Regions from separate parts of the Luteococcus sediminum genome, predicted to be linked through region 1. Evidence: predicted binding sites of a transcription regulator. Region 1 holds the regulator's gene; the other holds the start of a gene.

Region 1 (11,698 bases):
CCTGCACCCGCGCCGCCTTCCTGCACGACATCGGCAAGGCGCTGAGCCACGAGGTGGAGGGAACCCATGCCATGGTCGGAGCCGAGCTGGCGCGCCGCCATGGCGAGTCACCCGAGATCGTGCACGCCATTGCCGCCCACCACAACGAGGTGGAGCCCACCACCGTCGAGGCCGTGCTCACCCAGGCCTGTGATGCCATCTCCGGCTCGCGTCCCGGCGCCCGCCGTGAGTCCCTGGAGGCCTACGTCAAGCGTCTCGACCGGTTGGAGCAGATCGCGGCCTCGCACGACGGAGTCGAGCGCGTCTTCGCCATGCAGGCCGGACGCGAGGTCCGCGTGATGGTGCTGCCCGAGGTGGTCGACGACGCCTCGGCGCACCAGCTGGCGCGCCAGATCGCCCACGAGGTGCAGGAGGAGCTCACCTACCCGGGCCAGATCCGGGTCACCGTGGTGCGCGAATCCCGCGCCACCGAGATAGCCCACTGAGCGCTGTCATTCCTCCAGACCGGCTTCGCCGCCAGGAGCTCGTGCCGAGGGAATGGGGCCGGGGCTCCCCGCAGTCAGCGGTCCGCGCCCAGACCGGCCAGGAAGTCGCGTGCGCGCTGGGTGCGGGGATGGTCGAAGAAGTCTTCGGGCGGTCCCTGCTCCACGATGGTCCCGTCGGCCAGCATCACCACCCGGTCGGCGGCACGCCGCGCGAAGGACATCTCATGGGTCACCACCACCATGGTCAGGCCCTCGGAAGCCAGCTGCAGCATCGCCTCCAGCACCTCGGTGACCATCTCCGGGTCGAGCGCGCTGGTCGGCTCGTCGAAGAGCACCAGACGAGGCTCCATCGCCAGCGCCCGCGCGATCGCCACACGCTGCTGCTGGCCACCCGACATTTGGCCCGGCACGCGGTCCGCATGTTCGGACAGGCCCACCTTGGCCAGCAGGCGCAGGCCCCGCTCACGGGCGGACTGCGCATCCAGGCCCAGCACTTCCACCGGCCCGAGAACCACGTTCTCCAAGGCCGTCATCGTCGGGAACAGGTTGTAGGACTGGAAGACCATGGCGACCCGGGAGCGCAGCTCGGCGAGCTCCGCTCCGCCTGCGGGGATCGGTGAGCCGTCGACGGTGATGGTGCCGCCGTCGATCCGCTCGAGAGCATTGATGGTGCGCACCAAGGTGGACTTGCCGGAGCCCGACCGTCCCAGGACCACCAGGACCTCGCCTCGGCGCACGTCCAGGTCGATGCCGCGCAACACCTCGTGCCCGTCGAAGCTCTTGGTCACGCCGCGCAGGCTGACCACCACGTCATCACCGGGCGTGACGCCGGCCGGCACATCGGCTTCCGTCCTCCTCACCTCAGGCATCGGCGTCCTCCTGCAGCAGGCCCCACTGTCCGACGAAGTCCTCGCCAGGTTCCAGCACCACCAGGTCCTCGTGGGTGGGGCCCGGGTTGAAGGCGTCGGGCCCACAGGTCATCGGCTCGACGGCCAGGCTGCGGCCGTCGCCGGGGGTGTAGAGCTGGGCCCAGCGCATCGACTCGTCACCCCACAGCAGCGTGCGGTGTTCGCTTCCCTGCAGGCAGATGTCCCAACGTCCCTCGACGCGCTCGGCTCCGGTGAAGGCGGTGTCCAGTCCCACCCCGGCCAGCAGCTTGGGCTTTCGCAGGTCGACGACGGTCTGGTCGACGGGGCGGGTCTCGGTGGGCAGCAGGCGTTCGTCGACGCCCAGCACTGTCGAGAAGGGCACCTGGATGGTGCAGTCGGCCAGCGTCCCGTCGGGGGCCAGCAGGTAGGGGTGGGCCCCGTAGCCGAAGGGCACGGCCTGGGGGCCCACATTGCTGGCGCGCACGGTGACGGTGAGCCCGTCGTCCGAGAGCCGGTGTTCCAGCTGGAGTTCCACCACGCCGGGCCAGCCGGGCTGCGGATGCAGCAGGTAGCGCTGCACGAGGTGTTCGTCGGACTGCTCGACGGTCGTCCAGGGCACCCAGCAGACCAGGCCGTGGATCGCATTGTTGCGCTCGGGCTCGCTGAGTGGGAGCTGCAGCTGGATGCCGTCGTGGACCCAGCGGCCGTCGCGGATGCGGTTGGGCCAGGGCATCAGGTGCTGGCCCTGGCAGCCGATCGGGGAGTTCTCTACTTCGAAGGGCAGCACGACGTCGCGGCCGTCGACGGTGTAGCTGCGAAGGGCCGCACCGAGCTCGGTGACCACCGCTTGCTGGGTGCCGTGGACGAGGGTGTGCTGGGTGCCGGTGGGCGAGATCATGGGCCCCACCCTAGGACCTGCGGCCGCTCGCCTGCGAGGCACGATTCACCGCGGGCCACCCACGCAATCTAGAGTTGTCCCACCATGTTTGCATCCATTGCCACCAGCGCGCCCGCAGCACCCCGCACCTACCAGGTGATCACCTACGGCTGCCAGATGAATGTCCACGACTCGGAGCGCATCTCCGGCCTGCTGGAGGGTGCTGGGCTGGTGCGCAGTGACCGCGACGTCTCCGAGGAGGGCGGCGCGGACGTGGTGGTCTTCAACACCTGCGCGGTGCGCGAGAATGCCGACAACCGGCTCTACGGCACCCTGGGCCACATGGCCGCGGTCAAGCGCACCCGGCCCGGCATGCAGATCGCCGTGGGTGGCTGCATGGCGCAGAAGGACCGCGACGTGGTTGTCGGGAAGGCGCCCTGGGTCGACGTGGTCTTCGGCACCCACAATGTCGGCAAGCTGCCGGTGCTGCTGGAGCGGTCCCGGGTGGAGCAGGCCAGCCAGGTGGAGATCGCCGAGGCGCTGGAGAACTTCCCGTCGAACCTGCCCACGCGCCGCGAGTCGCCCTACTCGGCCTGGGTGAGCATCAGCGTGGGCTGCAACAACACCTGCACCTTCTGCATCGTGCCCCAGCTGCGCGGCAAGGAGACGGACCGTCGCCCGGGCGACATCCTCGCCGAGGTCCAGGCGCTGGTCGACGAGGGCGTGCAGGAGGTGACCCTGCTGGGCCAGAACGTCAACACCTACGGCGTGGAGTTCGGCGATCGGGGCGCCTTCGCGAAGCTGCTGCGGGCCTGCGGCCAGGTCGAGGGCCTGGAACGGGTGCGCTTCACCAGCCCGCACCCGGCCAGCTTCACCAGCGACGTCATCGACGCGATGGCCGAGACCCCCAATGTGATGCCGAGCCTGCACATGCCCCTGCAGTCGGGCTCGGACAAGGTGCTGCGCGAGATGCGGCGTAGCTACCGCAGCGAGCGCTTCCTGCGGATCCTCGACGAGGTGCGCACCAAGATCCCGCGCGCGGCGATCACCACCGACATCATCGTCGGCTTCCCCGGTGAGACGGAGGAGGACTTCCAGGAGACGCTGCGCGTGGTGGAGCAGTCGCGCTTCAGCGCCGCCTTCACCTTCCAGTACTCGATCCGTCCCGGCACGCCCGCCGGCGTGATGGACAACCAGGTGCCCAAGGCCGTCGTGCAGGATCGTTACGAGCGCCTGCTGGAACTGGTCAACCGGCTGGCCTGGGAGGAGAACCAGAAGCTGGAGGGCGCCGAGGTGGAGGTCATGTTCGCCGTGGGGGAGGGCAAGAAGGATGCCGAGACCAACCGGATGTCCGGGCGGGCCCGCGACAACCGCCTGGTGCACGTCACCGTCCCCGCCGACCCGGCGCTGCGGCCCCGCCCGGGCGATGTGGCGACCACGGTCATCACCCATGCAGCGCCGCACCACCTCAATGCCGATGCCGGGATCACCCAGCTGCGCCGCACGCGCGGTGGGGACGCTTGGCAGGCCCGCCACGAGGCACCGCCGGCACCAGCCGGGGTCAGCCTGGGCATGCCGACGATTGGCGCGCCCGCGAGCTGACGGGCCCAGACGCCCGGACACGACCGGGGGCGGACACCGATGGTGTCCGCCCCCGGTCGTCCCGTGCGGGGAGGTGGTCAGGCTCAGAGATTGCCGGTCTTGTCCTGGAGGAACTGCTGGCCCTTGTCCACGTGAGCGGCGTGCTTGTCGCCGGTGCGCGAGTCCAGCTGGTCGCCGGCCTGCTCGATGCCCTGGTCGATCTTGGCCTCGTGCTGGTTCGCGAGGTCGCGGGCCTTGTCGGCGGTGGTGCCCTCGCCGTTGCCCTGCAGCGCGTCCTTGGCCTTGTCGAAGAGGCCCATGGTCATTCCTTCCGATCTGTCTCAACGGGAAGACCAGCGAGCCGTGGTCTTTCGGTAGGGCCCCGCACTTCCTTCCCGCGCTGGGCCGGGTCAAGGATCGGCTCGGGTGCTGCGCTGAGGGCGCAACCACTTCGCCGCCGGCGTCGCAGCTGGCGCGCGAACGGGCCGACACCGCGCTGGCACAATGGCTGCGTGCTCCCACCCCTGGTCGTCCTCAACGGTCCCACCGCCTCCGGCAAGTCCAGCCTGGCGATCCGGGTGGCCCAGCAGCTCACGCGGCGGGGTCACCCCAGCGAGATCGTCAACGCGGACTCGATGCTGGTCTACCGCGGCATGGACATCGGGACGGCCAAGCCAACCGTCGCGGAGCTGGCCGCTGTCCCGCACCACCTGGTCGACATCCTCGACGTGACGCAGACCTCCACCGTCGCCGACATCCAGGCCCTGGCCCGTGAGGTGATCGCGCGCCTGCGTGCCGAAGGGATCGTCCCGGTGCTCGTCGGCGGTTCGGCCCTGTACGTGCACGCGATCGTCGACGACTTCGACTTCCCCGGCTCCGACCCGCAGGTGAGGGCCCGCCACGAGGCGCGCCTGGCCGAGGTCGGGCCGTACGCCCTGCACGCCGAGCTCGCCCAGCGCGCCCCCGAGGCTGCCGCGTCGATGGACCCCGGCAACGGACGACGCATCGTGCGGGCCCTGGAGGTGCTCGAACTCACCGGCGAGCTGCGCCCGAGGCTGCCGCAGTGGACCTATGCCCTCGAGCGCGTGCTCCAGTACGGCCTGGAGATCGACCGGGAAGTGATGGACCGGCGGATCAACGAGCGCGTCGACCAGATGTGGTCCGACGGGCTGGTCGAGGAGGTGCGACGGCTGGAGGAACAGGGCCTGCGCGAGGGCCTGACGGCCAGCCGGGCACTGGGCTACCGGCAGGTGCTGGCCCACCTGGACGGCGAGGTGGACGAGCACACCGCCCGCGAGATGACCAAGGTGGGAACCCGTCGCTTCGCCCGCAAGCAGCTGGGGTGGTTCCGGCGTGACCCGCGGGTGGTCTGGTTGCCGGCGGGCGATCCGTCCAGTCCTGAACGGATCGTGGACGATGTCTGCCAGGCGCTGGGCTGAGCCTCGCAGGGGGTCCGGATCTGGTCTGGTCCTCGGGCGGGCGCGTAACCTACGCCCATGAGGACCTGGAAGTTCGCCAAGGGGCACGGCACGCAGAACGACTTCGTGATCGTCACCGATCGTCACGGCATGGTGCGCCTGGACGACGATGACGTCCGATTCCTGTGCGACCGGCGTGCCGGCATCGGCGGCGATGGCCTGCTGCGCGTGACCATGGCCTCGTCCATCGAGGACCACGAGGACGAGCCGGAGCGCTGGTTCATGGACTACCGCAATGCCGACGGGTCCATCGCCGAGATGTGCGGCAACGGTCTGCGCGTCTTCGTGCGTTACCTGCTGGAGGAGGGCCTGGTCTCCGGTCGCGAGATCGAGGTGATGACCCGCGCCGGTCTGCGCCGTGCCTGGCCGCAGCACGACGGGACGATCCGCACCCTGCTGGGCGAGGTACGGCTGGGCGACGAGCCGGTGCAGGTCAGCAGGGGGGAGGGTCGCTGGGAGGCCACCACCGTGGATGTCGGCAACCCCCATGCGGTCTGCTTCGTCGACGGTGCGGACGAGCTGTCGGCACTGGACCTGACCCATGAACCCGTCTGGGAACCCGCGCAGGCCTTCCCCGAGGGCACCAACATCGAGTTCGTGCACGTCATCGACGAGCACCACATCGCCATGCGCGTCCACGAGCGCGGGGCGGGGGAGACCATGAGCTGTGGCACCGGCACGGTTGCCGCGGCGGCGGCCCATGCCCGTCGCGCCGGGCTCGGTGGCGGCGAGGTGGTCGTGGACGTCTCGGGCGGTCGCCTCGTGGTCGAGCTGGACGGCAGCCAGGCCTACCTGACCGGGCCAGCGGTGGTGGTCGGCCGCGGTGAGGTCGTGATGCCCGACTGAGGACCGCCCCGCCGTGGGCGAAAATGGCTGGCCGGGCTTGCTTGCAGGTGACAAGCTGGGACAACGATGACTCGACCTGACTCCCGTCGCAATGACGACGACTTCGATGACCTGTACGACGACCTGGGCGCCGGCGACCTCGACGCCGACGGCCGCGACCCAGAAGAGTACGACGCAGGGGACCATGACGGCCTCCAGCTCGATTTGGCCGAACGACTGTCCCTCAAGCGAGTTGCCGGCATGTCCACGCAGGTGGCCGACATCAGCGAGGTCGAGTACCGCGACCTCCAGCTGGAACGCGTGGTGCTCATCAGCGTGTGGACCACCGGCAGCGAGGCGGACGCCGAGAATGCCATGACCGAGCTGAAGCTGCTGGCCGAGACCGCGGGCTCCCAGGTTCTGGAGGGCCTGGTGCAGCGGCGCAAGTCGCCGGACCCGGCCACCTACATCGGCCGCGGCAAGGTGGACGAGCTGCGCGAGGTGGTGGTGGCCACCGGCGCCGACACCGTCATCTGCGACGGCGAGCTGCAACCGGCGCAGCTGCGCAACCTCGAGGACCGGGTCAAGGTCAAGGTGATCGACCGCACGGCCCTGATCCTCGACATCTTCGCCCAGCACGCCAAGAGCGTCGAGGGCAAGACCCAGGTGGAGCTGGCCCAGCTGCAGTACCTGCGCCAGCGGCTTCGTGGCTGGGGTGGCAACCTGTCGCGCCAGGCCGGTGGCCAGGCCGCCGGCGGTGCCGGTATCGGTGGCCGTGGCCCCGGTGAGACGAAGATCGAGACCGACCGTCGCCGCATCAACACCCGGGTGGCGATCCTGCGCAAGCGGATGCGGGACCTCAACGCGACCCGTGAGAACAAGCGTGCCGATCGTCGTCGCAACCGCATTCCCTCGATCGCGATCGTGGGCTACACCAATGCTGGCAAGTCGTCGATCCTCAACCGGATCACCGACGCCGGTGTGCTGGTGGAGAATGCCCTGTTCGCCACGCTGGACCCGACGACCCGTCGTCACACCACGCCCGACGGGCGCGTCTACACCCTCACCGACACTGTCGGTTTCGTGCGCCACCTGCCCCACGACCTGGTGGAGGCCTTCAAATCCACGCTGGAGGAGTCGGCGCAGGCGGACCTTTTGCTGCACGTCGTGGACGGGTCCGACCCCGACCCGGTGGGCCAGGTGCACGCAGTGCGCACGGTGCTCAACGAGATCGGCGCCGGCAATGTCCCCGAACAGCTGGTGATCAACAAGGTCGATGCGGCCGATGACGACAGCCTGCAGGTGCTGCGCACCCAGTATCCCGATGCCGTCTTCGTCTCCGCCCGGACGGGGGAGGGCATCGAGGAGCTGCGGGCCGTGGCCGAGAGCCGACTGCCCAGCCCGGAGGTCTCCGTCGACGCGCTGATCCCCTATGGTCGTGGCGACCTGGTGGACCGCATCCACAAGCACGGCCAGCTGGTCACCGTCGAGCACACCGGCGAGGGCACCCGCGTCGTGGCCCGGGTGCATCCGGACCTGGCCGGAGAGCTCAAGGCCTTCGAGGTGCAGGACCCGTCGTGACCCGCACGGCGGGCCCGGTCCGCAGGTAGGCTGGCCCGATGCCGTCTGCCGAGAAGAAGAACGAGTCCGCCTCGGCCCAGCCGGAGCAGGAAGTTGCCGCGTCCAAGACGAGCACCAGCCAGGTGAGCTCGGCCGAGGTGCTGCAGGCTGCGGTGTCCGCGATCGGCGGGACCCCGCGGCCCGGCCAGCAGCAGATGGCCGAGGCCATCGAGGCGGCGATCGACACCGGCGAACACCTGCTGGTGCAGGCAGGCACTGGCACCGGCAAGTCGCTGGGCTACCTCGCCCCGGCCTTGCTGCACGTGCAGTCCACCCGCCAGCGGATCGTGATCGCGACCGCCACCCTGGCCCTGCAGGCGCAGCTGGCCACTTCCGACATCCCCAATGCCCTCAAAGCGGTCCGCGAGGTGACCGGGCGCGAACCCAGCCATGCCATCCTCAAGGGCCGCACGAACTATGCCTGCCTGCTCAAGACGCGCGATGGCATCGCCGACGAGCAGGACACGCTGCTGGGCGGCGCCGAGCTCGCCGACGGGCTTCGCAAGTCCAGCGCCGATGCCGACTCGGTGCTGGGCGCCGAGGTGATCATGCTGCGCGAGTGGGCCGAACAGCAGCTCAAGGACCGCCAGCTCGCCGACCGCGACGACGCCCCCGCCCACAGCCCCCGCTCCTGGGGCCTGGTCTCGATGCCGGTGCGCGAGTGCCTGGGCGTCAACCGGTGCCCCTACGGCTCGGAGTGCTTCGTCGAGTCCTCCCGCGAGAAGGCCCGGGCATCGCAGCTGGTGGTCACCAACCATGCGCTGTTGGCGATCGATGCCATGCATGGAGGCACCGCGCTGCCGGAGCACGAGGTCGTGATCATCGACGAGGCGCACGAACTGGTGGGCAGGGTCACCGGAGCCGCCTCGGCTGAGCTCAGCCCCCAGCTGGTTGAGCGGGTCGCCAAGCGGGTGCTGCCCTGGCTCAGCGACGACCTGGGCCTGGAGTTCCTGGAGTCGGCCGACATCCTGCGGGTGGCTCTGGACGAGACCGACCTGGCCCGCATCTCCCAGCCCGTGGGTGCGGCGGTGACCGCCTTCGAGTCCATCCGCGACGTGGCCCGCCGGGTGGTCAGCGGCCTGGGAGGCAAGGCTGCCGACAAGAACCGCAAGGACGTCGACCCGGAGCAACAGCAGGCGGCCGCGGCCGCCAAGGAGGTCTTCGACATTGCAGAGCGGATGGCGGACCTGTCCAGCAATGACGTGGTCTGGGTCAGCGAGCGGGAACGCTTCGGCCGTCAGGCACAGGTGGCGCCGCTGAGCGTGGCCGGGCTGATGCGCGAGAAGGTCCTGGGGGAGAGGACGACCATCCTCACTTCGGCGACGCTCAAGATCGGCGGCGACTTCACCCAGGTGGCGGGCCAGATCGGGCTGCGCAAGGCCGACCGGTTGGTGGGTGACCAGCATGACCCGGACAATGCGCTGGCCTGGCGCGGGTTCGACGTCGGCACCCCCTTCGACTACCGCAAGCAGGGCATCCTCTACGTGCCCCGGAACCTGCCGCGGCCCCGGCGTGACGGGACGGCTCCGGAGGTGCTCGAGGAGGTCGCCGAGCTGGTCTGGGCGGCGGGTGGCAGGACCCTGGGGCTGTTCAGCTCCCAGCGCGCCGCGGAGGCCGCCGCCAAGCACGTGCGCCAGCAGCTGCCGAAGATGACCGTCCTGTGCCAGGGCGATGCCCAGTTGTCGGAGCTCACCCGCCAGTTCGCCGTCGACCCGGAGGTGAGCCTGTTCGGCACGGTCTCGTTGTGGCAGGGGATCGACGTGCCGGGAGAGACCTGCCAGCTGGTGATCATCGACAAGATCCCCTTCCCGCGCCCCGACGACCCGCTGGTGCTGGCCCGTCAGGAGGCGGTGACGCAGGCCGGCGGCAATGGCTTCATGTCGGTGGCGGCCACCCATGCCGGTCTGCTGATGGCCCAGGGTGCCGGGCGCCTGGTGCGTCGCGTCACCGACCGGGGCGTGGTGGCGGTGCTGGACCCCCGGCTGGTGACGGCACGCTATGGCGGCTTCCTGCGGGCCTCGATGCCCGACTTCTGGATGACAGCCGAGCGCGAGGTGGCCGTCGGAGCGCTGCGGCGTCTGCAGGAGGGATAGTCCTCGAGCATGTCGAGGGGGCCGCCCACGCGCCGTGGGTGGCCCCTTCTTCATGGGCGCGGAGGGCGCGCCTCAGACGCGACGCAGCACCGCGACGACCTTGCCGAGGATCCTCGCGTGGTTGCCGTCGATGGGGGAGTACTGCTCGTTGTGTGGCATCAGCCAGACCTGGCCAGGCGTCTTCTTGAGGGTCTTGACGGTCGCCTCGTCGTCGAGCAGCGCCGCGACGATGTCGCCATTGTCGGCATCGTCCTGCTGCCGGACCGCAACCCAGTCGCCGTCGCAGATGGCGGCGTCGATCATCGAGTCGCCGTGCACCTCGAGCAGAAAGGTCGTGCCCTCGCCCACCAGCTGGCGGGGCAGGGGGAAAACCTCCTCGACGCGCTCCTCGGCCAGGATCGGCCCACCGGCGGCGATGCGTCCCACCATTGGGACGTTGACGGCGGTGGGGAAGCTGTCGCCCACGTCGGTGGGGTCGTTGGCCTCGGCCTCGGTGGGGAGCATGGACGGGGGCAGGTGCACCTCCATGGCGCGCGGCTGGCCCGGGATCCGGCGGATGTAGCCCAGCGACTCCAACTGCTTGAGCTGGTGCGAGACGCTGGACGAGCTGGCCAGGCCCGCGTGCTCGCCGATCTCGCGCATGCTGGGCGGGTAGCCGCGGGTCTCCAGACTCTCGCGGATCACCTCGAGCACGCGGCGCTGGCGTGGACTCATGCCGTCGACGCTGGGCTCCACCATCGTGCGACCGCGCGAGAGCTCCCTGCGAACCTCCTCGTCGCTGGGGCGTCCGACGGGTCGCCGTGCCTCTGACTTGCCCTTCGTTCCACGTGCCATGGCACAAGACTAGTGCTCGCGACAGTCCCAATCAAACATCTGTTCGAGGGGTCCACGCGGCCTCGTACGGCGGGGGTGGGAGGTGTCCGGCGAAAACTGTCAGGGGGGACTGTTTGACTCGGTCACGAGCGCGAAACCTGAAGCTTTCGGCCCCATTCGAACAATCGTTTGATTGAGGCCGGGTGACCGGGCTAGTGTTCAAGCATCGAACACCTGTTCGACGGGCGGATGGCTCGCGGCAGGGTTTGTCCAGACCTGAGGAGTAGTCATGAGTGCAACCTTCGTCGCGAGGATCCCCGCCGTCACCCCGGCAACGATTCGTCGTCGCGCACAGGGGCGCCTGCGTGGGCCGGTGGCCAGGCCCCTGCAGCCGGCCATGCCGGTGGGGCGGCCGGTGCAGCCCTCGGGGCCCGAACTCCTGGCCGGACCGGTGCAGCTCGAGCTGGTGGGTTCTGGGGAGCGTGGCGCCGCCAGTGCCGTGCAGCTGACCGACCGCGGCATCTTCTGCATCGTGGCAGTACTGGCGGTCCTGGCCGTGGCGACCGTGGCCGTGGGGTTCAGTAGCTTCCTGTCGGTCAGCAATGCCCCGCTCGAACCCTCCGCCCAGCCCTCGCCGGTGCTGGTCGAACTGTCCCGCTGAGTCCAGTCATGGGCTCCCCCGTGGGCGTCGCCGACGGCGGCCCGTGGGCTCGAGTGGCGACAGGACGCGACGAGGGCCCAACAACTGCCGGGGCCCTCGTGTGGTGGTGCAGCGACGACGTCGCCGAGCCGGGTCAGCGCTCGTCGATGACGACCGTCTTCATGATCTTGTCGGCGAAGGTCTGCTTCTTGGCGTCCCACAGCGGCCACAGGTAACCCAGGAGGCAGACGATCGTGTCGAGGATGTGGCAGATCTGTCGCAGCAGCGCCTTGCCCATGCCGATTGGCTGGCCGTCGGCCTCGCTGACTAGCTTGGTGCCCAGCAGTTGACGACCGATGGAGTGGCCGGTCTTGCCGTCGCGGTAGACCATGTTGTAGAGGAACCAGACCAAGCCCA
Region 2 (11,698 bases), on a different contig from region 1:
CTGCCTGCAACTGTTGGCAGGAGGCCACGAGGCCACCGCCCGCATCGCAGCCCAGGACCTTGCCGGGCGACGTGTCGTCGTCTCGGCCGGTGGCACCCACGAGGCCCTCGACCCGGTGCGCTTCCTCGGCAACTCCTCCAGCGGCCTGATGGGCGTGGCCATCGCCCGCGAGGCCAGCCTGCGTGGCGCCGAGGTGGAGCTGGTCGCAGCCAACATGCAGGCCGAGCCTCCCTCTGGCGTCACCGTCACCCGCGTCGTTTCCACCGAGGACCTGCACGCGGCGATGCAGCGCGCCGCCGCCGACGCCGATGCCGTGGTGATGGCTGCCGCACCGGCCGACTTCACGCCGGCCAGCGTCAGCGAGGGCAAGATCAAGAAGGACGGCGACGGCGCCCCCGAGCTGCACCTGGTGCAGACGACCGACGTGTTGCGCTCGCTGGTCACGACCAGGACCGAGGACGCCACACGCAAGGGCCAGGTGATCGTCGGTTTCGCCGCCGAGACCGCCCCGGAGGCTGAAGAACTGCTGGAGCTGGGCCGTCACAAGCTGGCCCGCAAGGGGTGCGACCTGCTGGTGCTCAACGATGTCTCGGGAGGCAAGGTCTTCGGCCTGCCGAGCACTCGTGTGGTCGTGATCGACTTCGCGGGTGCGGTGGCGCAGGCCGAAGGGACCAAGGCCGAGGCCGCCGCCGTCATCGTCGAGGCCATCCGGCGAAGCCTGGCCGCGCGCGACTGAGCCGGGCCCGGACTGTCAGGTCGTCCTGTCAGGACCTCGCGTTAGGGTGGAGGTGCCCCGCACGCCAGGGGGCCGTGGTCGGGCATGTGGCCCGACGCATCACACGTCACGCGCCGGGCTTGTCGCCCGGACAGAATGGAGAATCCCATGAGCAGGCTCTTCACCTCGGAATCGGTCACCGAAGGCCATCCCGACAAGGTGGCCGACGCGATCAGCGATGCCGTCCTCGACGCCATGCTGGCCCAGGACAAGGGTGCCCGCGTCGCGGTCGAGACCCTCGTGACCACCGGACTGGTGGTGGTGGCCGGCGAGGTCACCACCGAGGCCTATGCCGACATCTCTGGCCTGGCCCGCAAGACCGTCCTTGACATCGGCTACGACTCCTCCGACAAGGGCTTCGACGGCCGCTCCTGCGGTGTCAGCGTGGCCATCGGCTCGCAGAGCCCCGACATCGCCCAGGGCGTCGACCACGCCTTCGAGAAGCGCGAGGGCTCGGGCGATGCGCTCGACCTGCAGGGCGCCGGCGACCAGGGCCTGATGTTCGGCTACGCGTGCAATGAGACCGAAAGCCTCATGCCGCTGCCCATCGACCTGGCCCACCGCCTCTCCGAGCGGCTGACCGCCGTGCGCAAGCAGGGCGTGCTGGACTACCTGCGCCCCGACGGCAAGACCCAGGTGACCATCGAGTACGACGAGGCCGGCAGGCCGGTCGGTGTCGACACGATCGTCATGTCCACCCAGCATGCCGACGGCATCAGCATCGACAGCACCATCACCCCCGACCTGGAGCGCCACGTCATCGGTCCCGTGCTGGAGGGCTATGACCTGCGCACCGAGGGCATGAAGACCTTCATCAACCCCACCGGCAAGTTCGTCATCGGCGGCCCGATGGGTGACGCCGGTGTCACCGGTCGCAAGATCATCGTCGACACCTATGGCGGCATGGCCCGGCACGGAGGCGGTGCCTTCAGTGGCAAGGACCCGTCGAAGGTGGACCGTTCGGCCGCCTACGCGCTGCGCTGGGTGGCCAAGAACGTGGTGGCGGCCGGGCTGGCCGAGCGTTGCGAGGTGCAGGTGGCCTATGCGATCGGCAAGGCGGCCCCGGTGGGCTTCTACGTCGACACCTTCGGCACCGGCAAGGCCAGTGAGGCGCAGATCCGCGACGCTGTGCTGGAGGTCTTCGACCTGCGCCCGGCCGCGATCGTGCGCGACCTGGGACTGCTCGACGTGACCTACTCGGACTTCACCGCCTATGGCCACTTCGGCCGTCAGCTGCCCGGCATGAACTGGGAGAAGCTGGACCGCGCCGAGGCGCTGAAGCTCGCCCTGCGCTGAGCCGGTCCGGCTCGGCGCCGGAAGCCGGTGACAGTGGCGTGGAGTCCTCCAGCTGGAGGCCTCCACGCCCACTGGCCTGTTCGGGGCCTGAACCCGTGTCTGGCTCAGCGACGAAGCTTGCCCAGATGGTGCACCCGTCGCGCGATCCGCTTGTAGGGCAGGGCCAGCGCCGAGCCGACCAGCAGGCCCAGCGCGATCGAGGTGACCAGGCCCAGGACGTCATAGACCGCGGCCGCCTGGCCGGTGCCCAGGCCGACCGTTGTGATCCCCATCAGGCCGAGCGTTCCGGGCACCAGCAGCCAGAAGCTCGGCAGGAAGGTGATCAGTCGGGGCAAATTGGCGCGGGTGGCCTCCACCAGCGTCGACAGGAAGCTCGCGACCACGGCCCCGAGGAAGGCCCCCACCGGCAGGGAGTGGCCGTAGTACTGGCCGGTGGTCTGGGTGAGGAAGGTGGCCACCAACACCAGCGAGGTCCAGCCGAACAGGCTCCACGGCACCGATTCGCTCAAGGTGATGCCGAAGGCGATGAAGGCCAGGCCCACGAGGTAGGCCCACCAGCCCAGGCCGTCCAGCCGGGTATTGGTCAGGGTGCTGGTGGGCACCTGCACCACCAGCCCGGCGGCGATCACACCCAGGCAGAACAGCAGCAGCTGCACGATGCCCTGGAAGAAGCGGGCGGTGCCCGAGACCATCGAGCCAGTGGCCAGCTCGGCGATGCCCGTGCTCAACAGCGCCCCGGGCAGCAGCACGGCGATCGGGCAGATCAGGGTGCGCAGCGGGCCGTCGATGATCCCCATCCGGGCCGATCCCAGCACCACCAGCGAGACGACGAAGGCGGCGACGGTGGGCAGCAGCGCCCCGAGCAGGGCGTGGCGGGTGGAGCCGCGCATCAGGGCGCTGACCATCAACGAGCACAGCCCGGCCAGCAGCACATTGGCCAGCACCGGCTGCATGATCAGGCAGATTCCCATGCTGACCAGGACCAGGCCGCCGTAGAAGCCGGCCCGGCCGTAGCGGTGCGGGATGCGTCGGGCGTCACCCAGCGCCAGGACCGCCTGCGCGATGGTGATCCGGTCGGACATCAGGTCGCGGCGCACCTCTCCGACGGTCAGTGACTGGTCGAGCCGCAGGCCGCTGCTGATGCGCTCCACCGTCGAGGGCTCACCGGAAGCCAGGGGACAGCGTGAGGGCGGTGGGGTGGGCGGAGACCTGGACGTCCGGGTGGCCCAGGTGGGTGCCGAGGCGTCGCACCTCGTTCTCGGCATCGGTGACGGTGGCGCCTCCTGCGATGAGGGAGGCTCCGACATAGGCCAGCAGGCGTCGCATGGAGGTGGCCTCGAGGGCCTGGTCGGGGATCACGCGAACACCCTAGTGCCGCGGATGGCCCGGCTTGTCGGTGGCAGCCCCTACCATCGGGGACGTGACTGATCTCCCGGTGGCCCGCTGCGCACTCGACGTGCCCTTGGCCCACCTGGACCGCTTCTTCGACTACGAAGTGCCCGAGTCCCTGGTCGAGCAGGCGGTGCCAGGGGCCAGGGTGCGGGCTCGATTTGCGGGGCGGATGGTCGACGGGTTCGTCATCGAACGCCTCGCCACCAGCGATGCCGGGGTGAAGCTGGCCCGCCTGGAGAAGGTGGTCAGCGCCGAGCCGGTGTTGCTGCCCCAGCAGGTGGAGCTGGTGCGGGCCGTCGCCGCCCACTGCGCAGGCTCCTTCAGCGACGTGGTTCGCCTGGCCGTGCCGCCGCGTCACGCCGCCACGGAGAAGGCCAACCCCAAGCCGTGGCCGGAGCCGACGCTGCCCGATGACGTCCAGGGCCCGCTGCCGCTGCACGAGCACGGCACCGACTTCCTCGACCGGGTTGCCGCCGGCGAGCCGGTGCGCGCCTTCTGGCAGGTGGCCCCGAGCGCGGCCGTCGACCCCTTCCAGGGACTGGTGCAGGCTTGCGTCGCCGCGCTGCGTGCCGGCAAGGGGGCGCTGCTGCTCGTCCCAGACGTCAAGGACCTGGAGGCGCTGCAGGCTCGGCTGGTGCCCGTGGTGGGGGCCGGTGCCATCGCGCTGCTGCATGCCGAGATGGGGCCCTCGGCCCGCTATCGCAACTACCTGGCCGTGGCGCGGGGGAGTGCGAGGGTCGTCATCGGCACCCGGGCCGCGGCCTTCGCCCCGGTGCACGATCTGGGGCTGGTGGCGCTGTGGGACGACGGGGACGACCTGTGGTCCGAGCCGCGCGCACCGTACTTCCACGTCCGCGACGTCGCCGCGATTCGTGCCACCCAGGAGCGCACCGCACTGCTCTTTGCCGCCCGGGGCCGCAGCGCCGAGGCACAGCAGTGGGTGGAACGCGGCTGGTTGGCGCCAATCGAGATGCCGACCGCGGTGGCGCGACGTACCGCACCGGCGGTGCGGGTGGCCGGGGACAGCGACCAGGCCCTGGAACGAGACCCGCTGGCGGCGAGCATCCGCCTGCCGAACCTGGTCTTCCAGACGATCCGTGCGGGCCTGGCCCAGGGGCCGGTGCTGGTGCAGGTGCCCCGCAGCGGTTACCTGGTGACACTGAGCTGCCAGACCTGCCGCACCCCCGTGCGCTGCCCGCACTGCCAGGGGCCCGTGCAGGGTAGACGGAGCGACGGACAACGCCAGCTCTCCTGCGGCTGGTGTGGTCGGCTGGTGGTGGGCTGGCGCTGCCAGACCTGCGGCGACGACCGGCTACGGGCCCCCGTCGTCGGGTCGGTGCGCACCACCGAGGAACTGGGCCGTTCCTTCCCCGGAGTGTCCGTCGTCGACTCCTCGGGCGACCACGTGCGCGCCAGCGTGGCGGGCGAGCCAGCTCTGGTCGTCGCCACCCCCGGAGCCGAACCGGTGGCCGAGCTGGGCTATGCGGCGGCGGTGCTGCTGGACACCACGATGTTGCTCCAGCGCCCCGACCTGCGGGCCAGCGAGGAGGCACTGCGGCGCTGGCTGAACGTGCTCGGCCTGGTGCGCGGCGGCGACCAGGGCGGGACTGTGGCCGTCGTCGGGCCGAGCGAGGACCGCACCATCCAGGCGCTGGTGCGCGTCGACCCGGCGGGCTTTGCCGCCCGCGAGCTCACCGACCGGCGTGAGGCGCGGCTGCCGCCGGCCGTGAAGTTCCTCACCGTGGAGGGCAGCTCCGAGGCGCTGCGTGACTTCGTGGCGGTGGCGGAGCTGCCCGAGGTGGTCGACGTGCTGGGCCCGGTGCCCCTGCCGCCGTCGGCTGCCAGCGAGGAGCCGCTGGACCGGCTGACGCTGCGCACGCCGCTGGCCAGTGGCCGGGAGCTGGTCCGGGCGGCCCGGGCGGCGCTGGGGGTGCGCTCGGCCAAGAAGTCTGCCGGTGCGCTGCGGGTCCGGGTGGACCCGTCGCGTCTGGCCTGATCCCGGCCAGAGCTGTGGACTTGGCCGCTCGAACACCTGTGCGATAGGTTCGCCGCTTCTGTTCGCCTGCCCTTGAAGGGATCCCACCCGCATGATGGGTCGCACTCACGCCCTGGCCGGGGTCGTCATGACCCTGGCACTGCAACCCCTGTTCACGCCCTTGGGCATGCCCGACACCACCACGGGCACCTGCCTGGCGGTGGTGGGCGCGGCCGGGGGAGCGATGCTGCCCGACCTCGACCACCGCCACGCCACCGTCGCGCGCAGCCTGGGCCCGGTGAGCAAGGCCGTCACGGTCGTCGTCGCCGCGATCTCGGGTGGCCACCGCAACGGCACCCACAGCATCCTCGGGGTGGTGGTGTTCACGGCGTTGAGCTGGTGGCTCGTGGGCCTGGGTGGCTGGCCGGCGACGCTCTGGGCCGCCTTCGTGCTGGCCATCGGATCGGCGGCGCTGCACATTCGCTTCCGCAAGTCCAGCGCCGTGGCCCACACGCTGATGTGTCTCGCGGGGGTCGTCTGGCTGATCGACTCGGGGCGGACCGCGAGCTTCCCGTGGCAGGCCCTGACCTGGGGTGTCGGCGTCGGTGCCTTCTCGCACGCCATCCTGCCCACCGACGCGTTGACCCGTCAGGGCTGCCCGTGGCTGTGGCCGGTCAGTCGCAAGCGTTTCCGGCTGGCGAACCTGTCCACCGACCACTTCATGGAGAACGGGCCGGTGTGGTGGTCGCTGTGCGCCGGGCTCACCTGGCTCGTCCTGCTGAGGGCTGGCGTGACCTGGGTCGACGTGGTGAGCTCGGTCGAGTCCTGGCGTCACACCGGACGGGACCTGCGGGCAGCCTTCACGCGCTGACGAGGACCTCGAGCCTGGCTGGAGGGTGTGGCCCTTCCGGTCAGGCGGCAGCTGTGCGCCGCAGGGCTCGTCGGATGGGACCGACGACCATGAGTGCGGCAAGAACGACCAGACCGACAAGTTGGGTGACGGCCGTCGGGGTCCAACCGGCGCGGTCAAGCTCTTCCGGGAACCAGTGGAAGGCCAGACGCCAACAGGCGAGCAGACCGATGACGGACAGCACCAGGCTGGCGGAGCGGTTGGCTGGGTTCATCATTGACCTCCTCGTCCTTGGGATTTCCAGTAACGCCGCATGACAGGGATTGCGGCCGTGATCTTGGTGGAACGGCATGTGTCACGCACGAGATTCGGCATCCCACTGGGCCAGCACTCCTTCACCACCGGCGAAGCTCACTGTGGGGATCGTGAAGTCGCGGGTGATCTCGCGGAATCCGATCCGTGCGTGGAGGGCGAGCGAAGCCCGGTTGCGGGTGTTGGCGAAGAACCAGACATGGCGGGCTCCCCGCTGCTGGAGCCCAGGAAGCCGGGCCACCGTCAGTGCCTCAGCGACCCCTCAGTGCACTGATCTTCGGCGGTGAACTTGGCGAACTCGGCCATGAACGCACGCGCGCAGAGGATGCGAGCAGGGTGAAGTCCCAATCGATCTCCGTGGCAAGAACCCAGCTGCGATCTGAGGGCCACATCAGAGACGCCGACTGCCCTGAACTGCCAAGCTCATCGCATCCGGGCCACTGACGCAGGTCTCCCGGTGGCCCAGAAAAGACCAGGTGGCGCCGCCCCGGCAGCTCCAGCATCGGGCCATCCCACCGCGGCTCCGGCCACCAGCCGAAGCCTTTGTTGAGGATGCTCACGCAGCTGTCGCGCGATGAAAGGGCGGACGGCGGGGCGGTTCCGTTCACCAGCTCTTCCTGCAGTACCTGCGTGAGCGCGCTTGCCATTCGGATCGCACGCCGAAGGTTTCCCCAAACACTTGTTTTCGATCACATGTTCGATACAATGAAGTATCGAATCAGTCACTCGGGGAGGGGGCAGGTCATGACGCTGACGGTCACGAACGACCTGCCGCACGATGCCGTCTCCACGGTCGAGGCCTTCAAGCAGATCAAGGCCAGGCGGCGGTCCTTGGAGGTCGAGGAGCTGGTCCTTGCCGTACATTTCGCGGACCTCTACGGACACGTCGACGTGCCGATGCACGTGCTGCCCGGGCAGCAGCGGATGGTGGGCTTCGGTGGTGACGGCACCCCGCAGGTGGCCGAGTTCTGCACCTTGGAGCTGGCTGCAGTGCTCGACCTGCGGGACGTGACGGTGAAGTCACTCATCGCGGATGCCCTCGATCTTCGCCACCGGTTGCCGCGCGTCTGGAGCCTGGTCCTGGAGGGCCGGGTTCCGGTTTGGCACGGACGCCAGATGGCGAGCGCCACTCGTGTCCTGGACGCGCACGCGGCTGGTCTGGTGGATCTGCAGCTGGCCCGTCAGGTCGTCGGCATGACCTTGAGGCGAGTGCAGGAGCTCGTCGACGGGCTCGTGCTTGTACACCTTCCCGTCGAGGAGGCGGAGGAACGACGCCAGTCGGCCCTGGACTCACGTGGGGTGTGGATCGGGCAGATGGTAGATGGGGTGGCCGGCGTCGACGCCGTCCTGGACGCGCCCGACGGCCTGCGTCTGGAGGCTGCAGTCGAGAAAGTCTCACAGGTCCTGGCTGCCGGCGGTGCCCCGGGTGGCCGTGACGCCCGTCGCGCCCAGGCCCTCGGCCTGCTGGCCTCGCCTGCTCGTGCCTTGAACCTGTTGCAGGCTGACCTCCTGGACGAGCTGCCCATCGACCACTGTGCGGCCAAGGATCGCAGGAGCGATTCGGCCGCGGCGCCTAACCCTGAGCCAGTCGAGGGCACCCGAGAGGACGCCAGCTGCGACGGTGAAAGGGTTGCCCAGGTCGAGCCCGGCGAGGCGCCACTCGCCCAGATCCTGCACGACGCTCGGATGATCGACCTTCCGGCCCTCACACCGGCGCAGCTCACAGCTCTCGAACCACGGGCGGACCTCGTCGTCCACATCAGCGACGAAACGCTCGTCGCCGGCAGCGGCCCGGCCAGGGCAGCGAAACTCCAACCCTTGCTGGCCGAGTGGCTCGACCATTTGCTCCCCGGCCATCGCATCACCGTCCGGCCCGTCATTGACGCCAACCACCAGGTGCCGTCGGACTCCTACGAGTGCCCGCCGACGATGCGCGAGGCGATCGAGTACCGCAACCCCTATGAGGTTTTCCCCGGCTCCACCAGGCGCTCCGCCGGTCTCGACCTGGACCACACCATCGCGTGGACGCCACCGCCCAGCACCACGGGCCCAACCATGGCTCCAACCCGGTCACCGTCCGTGTCGGCGGGCGTGGGAACGGTCTCCGGGCTGGTCGGCAGGTCCAGAACCGGCCCGCCCGACGGGTACGGAACCCCGGCCAGTCCGCCCGGCGGAGACGCGGTCTCGAACAGCGCGCCGTCATCGCCGCCGTCGGCACCACCGGCACAGCCACTGACCAGGCCCGACAACCTTGGCCCGCTCACTCGGAAGGTGCACCGGGCCAAGACCCACGGCGGCTGGTCCCTGCACCAACCCCTCCCGGGTCACTTCCTGTGGCAATCGCCGCTGGGCTACCGCTACCTCGTCACCCCGTCGCGCACCATCGACCTCGGACGCCCCGACGCGCCTGCACGTCAACGCGTCACCTGACACTGCCCAAGCCCTGACAACCGCCCAGCTCTGACAGACCCCACTGCCCAAGCCCTGGCACCGCCCTCGGTGGGCAGGCGGGCAGAAGGGGGGCGGGGAGGCCAGTGGCTGGGCGGGTTGGAGCATTGAGCAGGTGCTCGCGGCCCATCACTGCCCTCGGTGCGGCGAGGGGTCGTCTGATGCCCGGTAGGTTGGAGCGGTGAGAATCGTCTTCGCCGGAACCCCGGACCCTGCAGTCCCCAGTCTGGATGCCCTCGTGGCCGCCGGGCACGAGGTGGTGGGCGTGGTGACGCGTCCCGACGCGCCGTCGGGACGCGGCAAGAAGCTGCGGCCCTCACCGGTCGCCGTGCGCGCCGCGGAGCTCGGCCTCGAGGTGGTCAAGCCCACCCATCCCCGCGACGAGGACTTCATCGCCTGGCTCGCCGCCAAGGCACCCGAGGCCTGCCCAGTGGTGGCCTACGGCGCCCTGGTGCCCCAGAAGGTGCTCGACATCCCCACCCATGGCTGGCTCAACCTGCACTTCTCGCTGCTACCCGCCTGGCGCGGTGCGGCCCCCGTACAGCGCAGCATCATGGCCGGCGAGACCATCACCGGTGCCAGCGTCTTCGAGCTCGTCGCAGAACTCGACGCCGGACCCGTCTACCGCACGCTGACTGAAGACGTCGGCGCACTCGACACCTCCGCCGACCTGCTGGAGCGCCTGTCCCACAGCGGTGCCGAGCTGCTGGTGCAGACCCTCGCCGACATCGCCGCGGGCGCCACACCGACGCCGCAGCCAGACGAGGGCATCACCCTGGCCCCCAAGATCACCGTCGACGAGACCCGCATCGACTGGCAGCAGCCCGCCGCGCGGATCGGCGCCCTCGTCCGCGGCGCCAACCCGAACCCCGGCGCCTGGACCATGCTGGAGGGCCAGCGCTTCAAGGTGCTGCTCGCCACCCCCGCCACCAGCCTGCCCGAAGGCCTCCAGGAGGAAACCCTGTTCCCCGGCGCCCTGCACGCCACCAAGCGCCAGCTGCTCGTCGGCACCGGCGACGGCGTGCTGGAACTGGTGCAGGTGCAGGCCTTCGGCAAGAAGCAGATGGCCGGCGCCGACTGGGCGCGCGGCATGCACGCCCTGCCCGAGGGATTCGAGCGCGACCACGAGGAGAACCGATGAACCAGCAGCGTCCCCGCAAGGACTTCCGTGGCCGTCGCGACCTGCCGCCCGAGCGCTTCATCGACTTGGCCCGGATGGCCGCCTTCGACACGCTGCGCGACGTCCACTCCTCAGGCGCCTACGCCAACCTGGCGCTCGCCGACCAGCAGCGCGCCCACGACCTGACCCCGCAGGAGGCCGGCCTGTGCACCGAGCTGGTCAACGGCACCTGCCGCTGGGAGGGCACCTACGACCGCATCATCGAGGCCGCCGCCGGGCGCAGCCTCGACTCCCTGCAGCCCGCTATTGTCGACGTGCTGCGCCTTGGCACCCATCAGCTGCTCGGTATGCGCACCCCGACCCACGCCGCCGTGTCCACCTCGGTGGACCTGGCCGGTGTCGCGCTGGGGGAGCGCACCACCGGCGTCGTCAACGCCATCATCCGCAAGGTGGCGCGCAAGGACCTCGACGAGTGGCTCGACGAGCTCACCGAGGGCATGGGCACACTCGGCGCGCTGGTGCTGCGCACCGGCCACCCACGCTGGATCGTCGACGCCTGGGCTGCGGTGCTGCCCGCCGACGAGCTGGAGGCGGCACTGCAGGCCGACAATGTCGCGCCGGTTCCCAGCCTGGTGGTGCGACCCGGGCTGGCCGAGCGCGACGAACTGCTGGCCGACGGCGGCCGCCCCACCAAGTATTCGCCCTTTGGCGTCGTGCGCGAGGGCAACCCCTCCGACATCCCTGCGGTCCGCCAGCGTCGAGCCGGAGTGCAGGACGAGGGCTCGCAGCTGGTGGCCCTCGCCCTGACCCGCGTCGAGACCGACCAGGGGCGCTGGCTCGACCTGTGCGCCGGACCGGGCGGCAAGGCGGCACTGCTGGCCGGCCTGGCCCAGCAGGACGGCTCCACCCTGCTGGCCAATGAACTGCACGAGCACCGCGCCGAGCTGTTGCGCAAGGCGCTGATGGCCTATCCGGTCAACCAGTGGCAGGTGGTGACCGGCGACGCCACCGCCGGCGACTGGGAGCCCGGCAGCTTCACCCGCGTGATGGCCGACGTGCCCTGCTCCGGGCTGGGCTCGCTGCGACGCCGCCCCGAGTCCCGGTGGCGCCGCAGCCCCCAGGAGGTGCATGAGCTGTACGACCTGCAGGCCCAGCTGCTGGATGCCGCGATCGAGGCGGCCGCCCCCGGCGGCGTGGTCGCCTACGTCACCTGCTCCCCGCACAAGGCCGAGACCAGTGCCATCGTCACCCAGGTGGTCGACGATCGCGTCGAGGTCCTCGACGCGCCGTCGCTGCTGCCCGAGGTGGACGGTGCCGCCGCGCACACCGACTCACGCTTCGTGCAGTTGTGGCCCCACCGCCACGGCACCGACGCGATGTTCCTGGCGCTGCTGCGCCGACGCTGAATCACACCGTCCAGCTGCGCGGATGTGAGGCCCGCCCCGTCATCGCCTTCCAGAATCGCCTTCCAGACACCCCGCCGTCCCTGGGAGCGGGATGCCGTGTGGCCTGCCGTCCATCTGCAGGGAT

The links. The regulator LexA, encoded in region 1, represses DNA repair genes until DNA is damaged. The targets are predictions, from matches to a motif close to TCGAACANNTGTTCGA.
Region 2: ACYVKA_RS00820 (DUF222 domain-containing protein) is a predicted target of LexA. The motif match lies at 7,286-7,301, and genes of this name have one in related genera.

What each region holds. Positions count from the first base shown of each region.
Region 1 covers NZ_BAAGQL010000019.1:73,861-85,558, forward strand. The annotation lists gene rny (ribonuclease Y) at 1-485, shown strand, start outside; gene ACYVKA_RS10865 (amino acid ABC transporter ATP-binding protein) at 560-1,354, opposite strand; gene ACYVKA_RS10870 (aldose 1-epimerase family protein) at 1,347-2,252, opposite strand; gene miaB (tRNA (N6-isopentenyl adenosine(37)-C2)-methylthiotransferase MiaB) at 2,337-3,833, shown strand; gene ACYVKA_RS10880 (antitoxin) at 3,917-4,132, opposite strand; gene miaA (tRNA (adenosine(37)-N6)-dimethylallyltransferase MiaA) at 4,325-5,251, shown strand; gene dapF (diaminopimelate epimerase) at 5,309-6,136, shown strand; gene hflX (GTPase HflX) at 6,203-7,696, shown strand; gene ACYVKA_RS10900 (ATP-dependent DNA helicase) at 7,735-9,828, shown strand; gene lexA (transcriptional repressor LexA) at 9,901-10,662, opposite strand; gene ACYVKA_RS10910 (hypothetical protein) at 10,931-11,302, shown strand; gene ACYVKA_RS10915 (RDD family protein) at 11,436-11,698, opposite strand, start outside.
Region 2 covers NZ_BAAGQL010000001.1:173,969-185,666, forward strand. The annotation lists gene coaBC (bifunctional phosphopantothenoylcysteine decarboxylase/phosphopantothenate--cysteine ligase CoaBC) at 1-736, shown strand, start outside; gene metK (methionine adenosyltransferase) at 884-2,071, shown strand; gene ACYVKA_RS00790 (threonine/serine exporter family protein) at 2,176-3,222, opposite strand; gene ACYVKA_RS00795 (hypothetical protein) at 3,233-3,430, opposite strand; gene ACYVKA_RS00800 (primosomal protein N') at 3,492-5,459, shown strand; gene ACYVKA_RS00805 (metal-dependent hydrolase) at 5,551-6,309, shown strand; gene ACYVKA_RS00810 (hypothetical protein) at 6,350-6,562, opposite strand; gene ACYVKA_RS00815 (GNAT family N-acetyltransferase) at 6,644-6,841, opposite strand; gene ACYVKA_RS00820 (DUF222 domain-containing protein) at 7,345-9,030, shown strand; gene fmt (methionyl-tRNA formyltransferase) at 9,230-10,189, shown strand; gene ACYVKA_RS00830 (RsmB/NOP family class I SAM-dependent RNA methyltransferase) at 10,186-11,574, shown strand.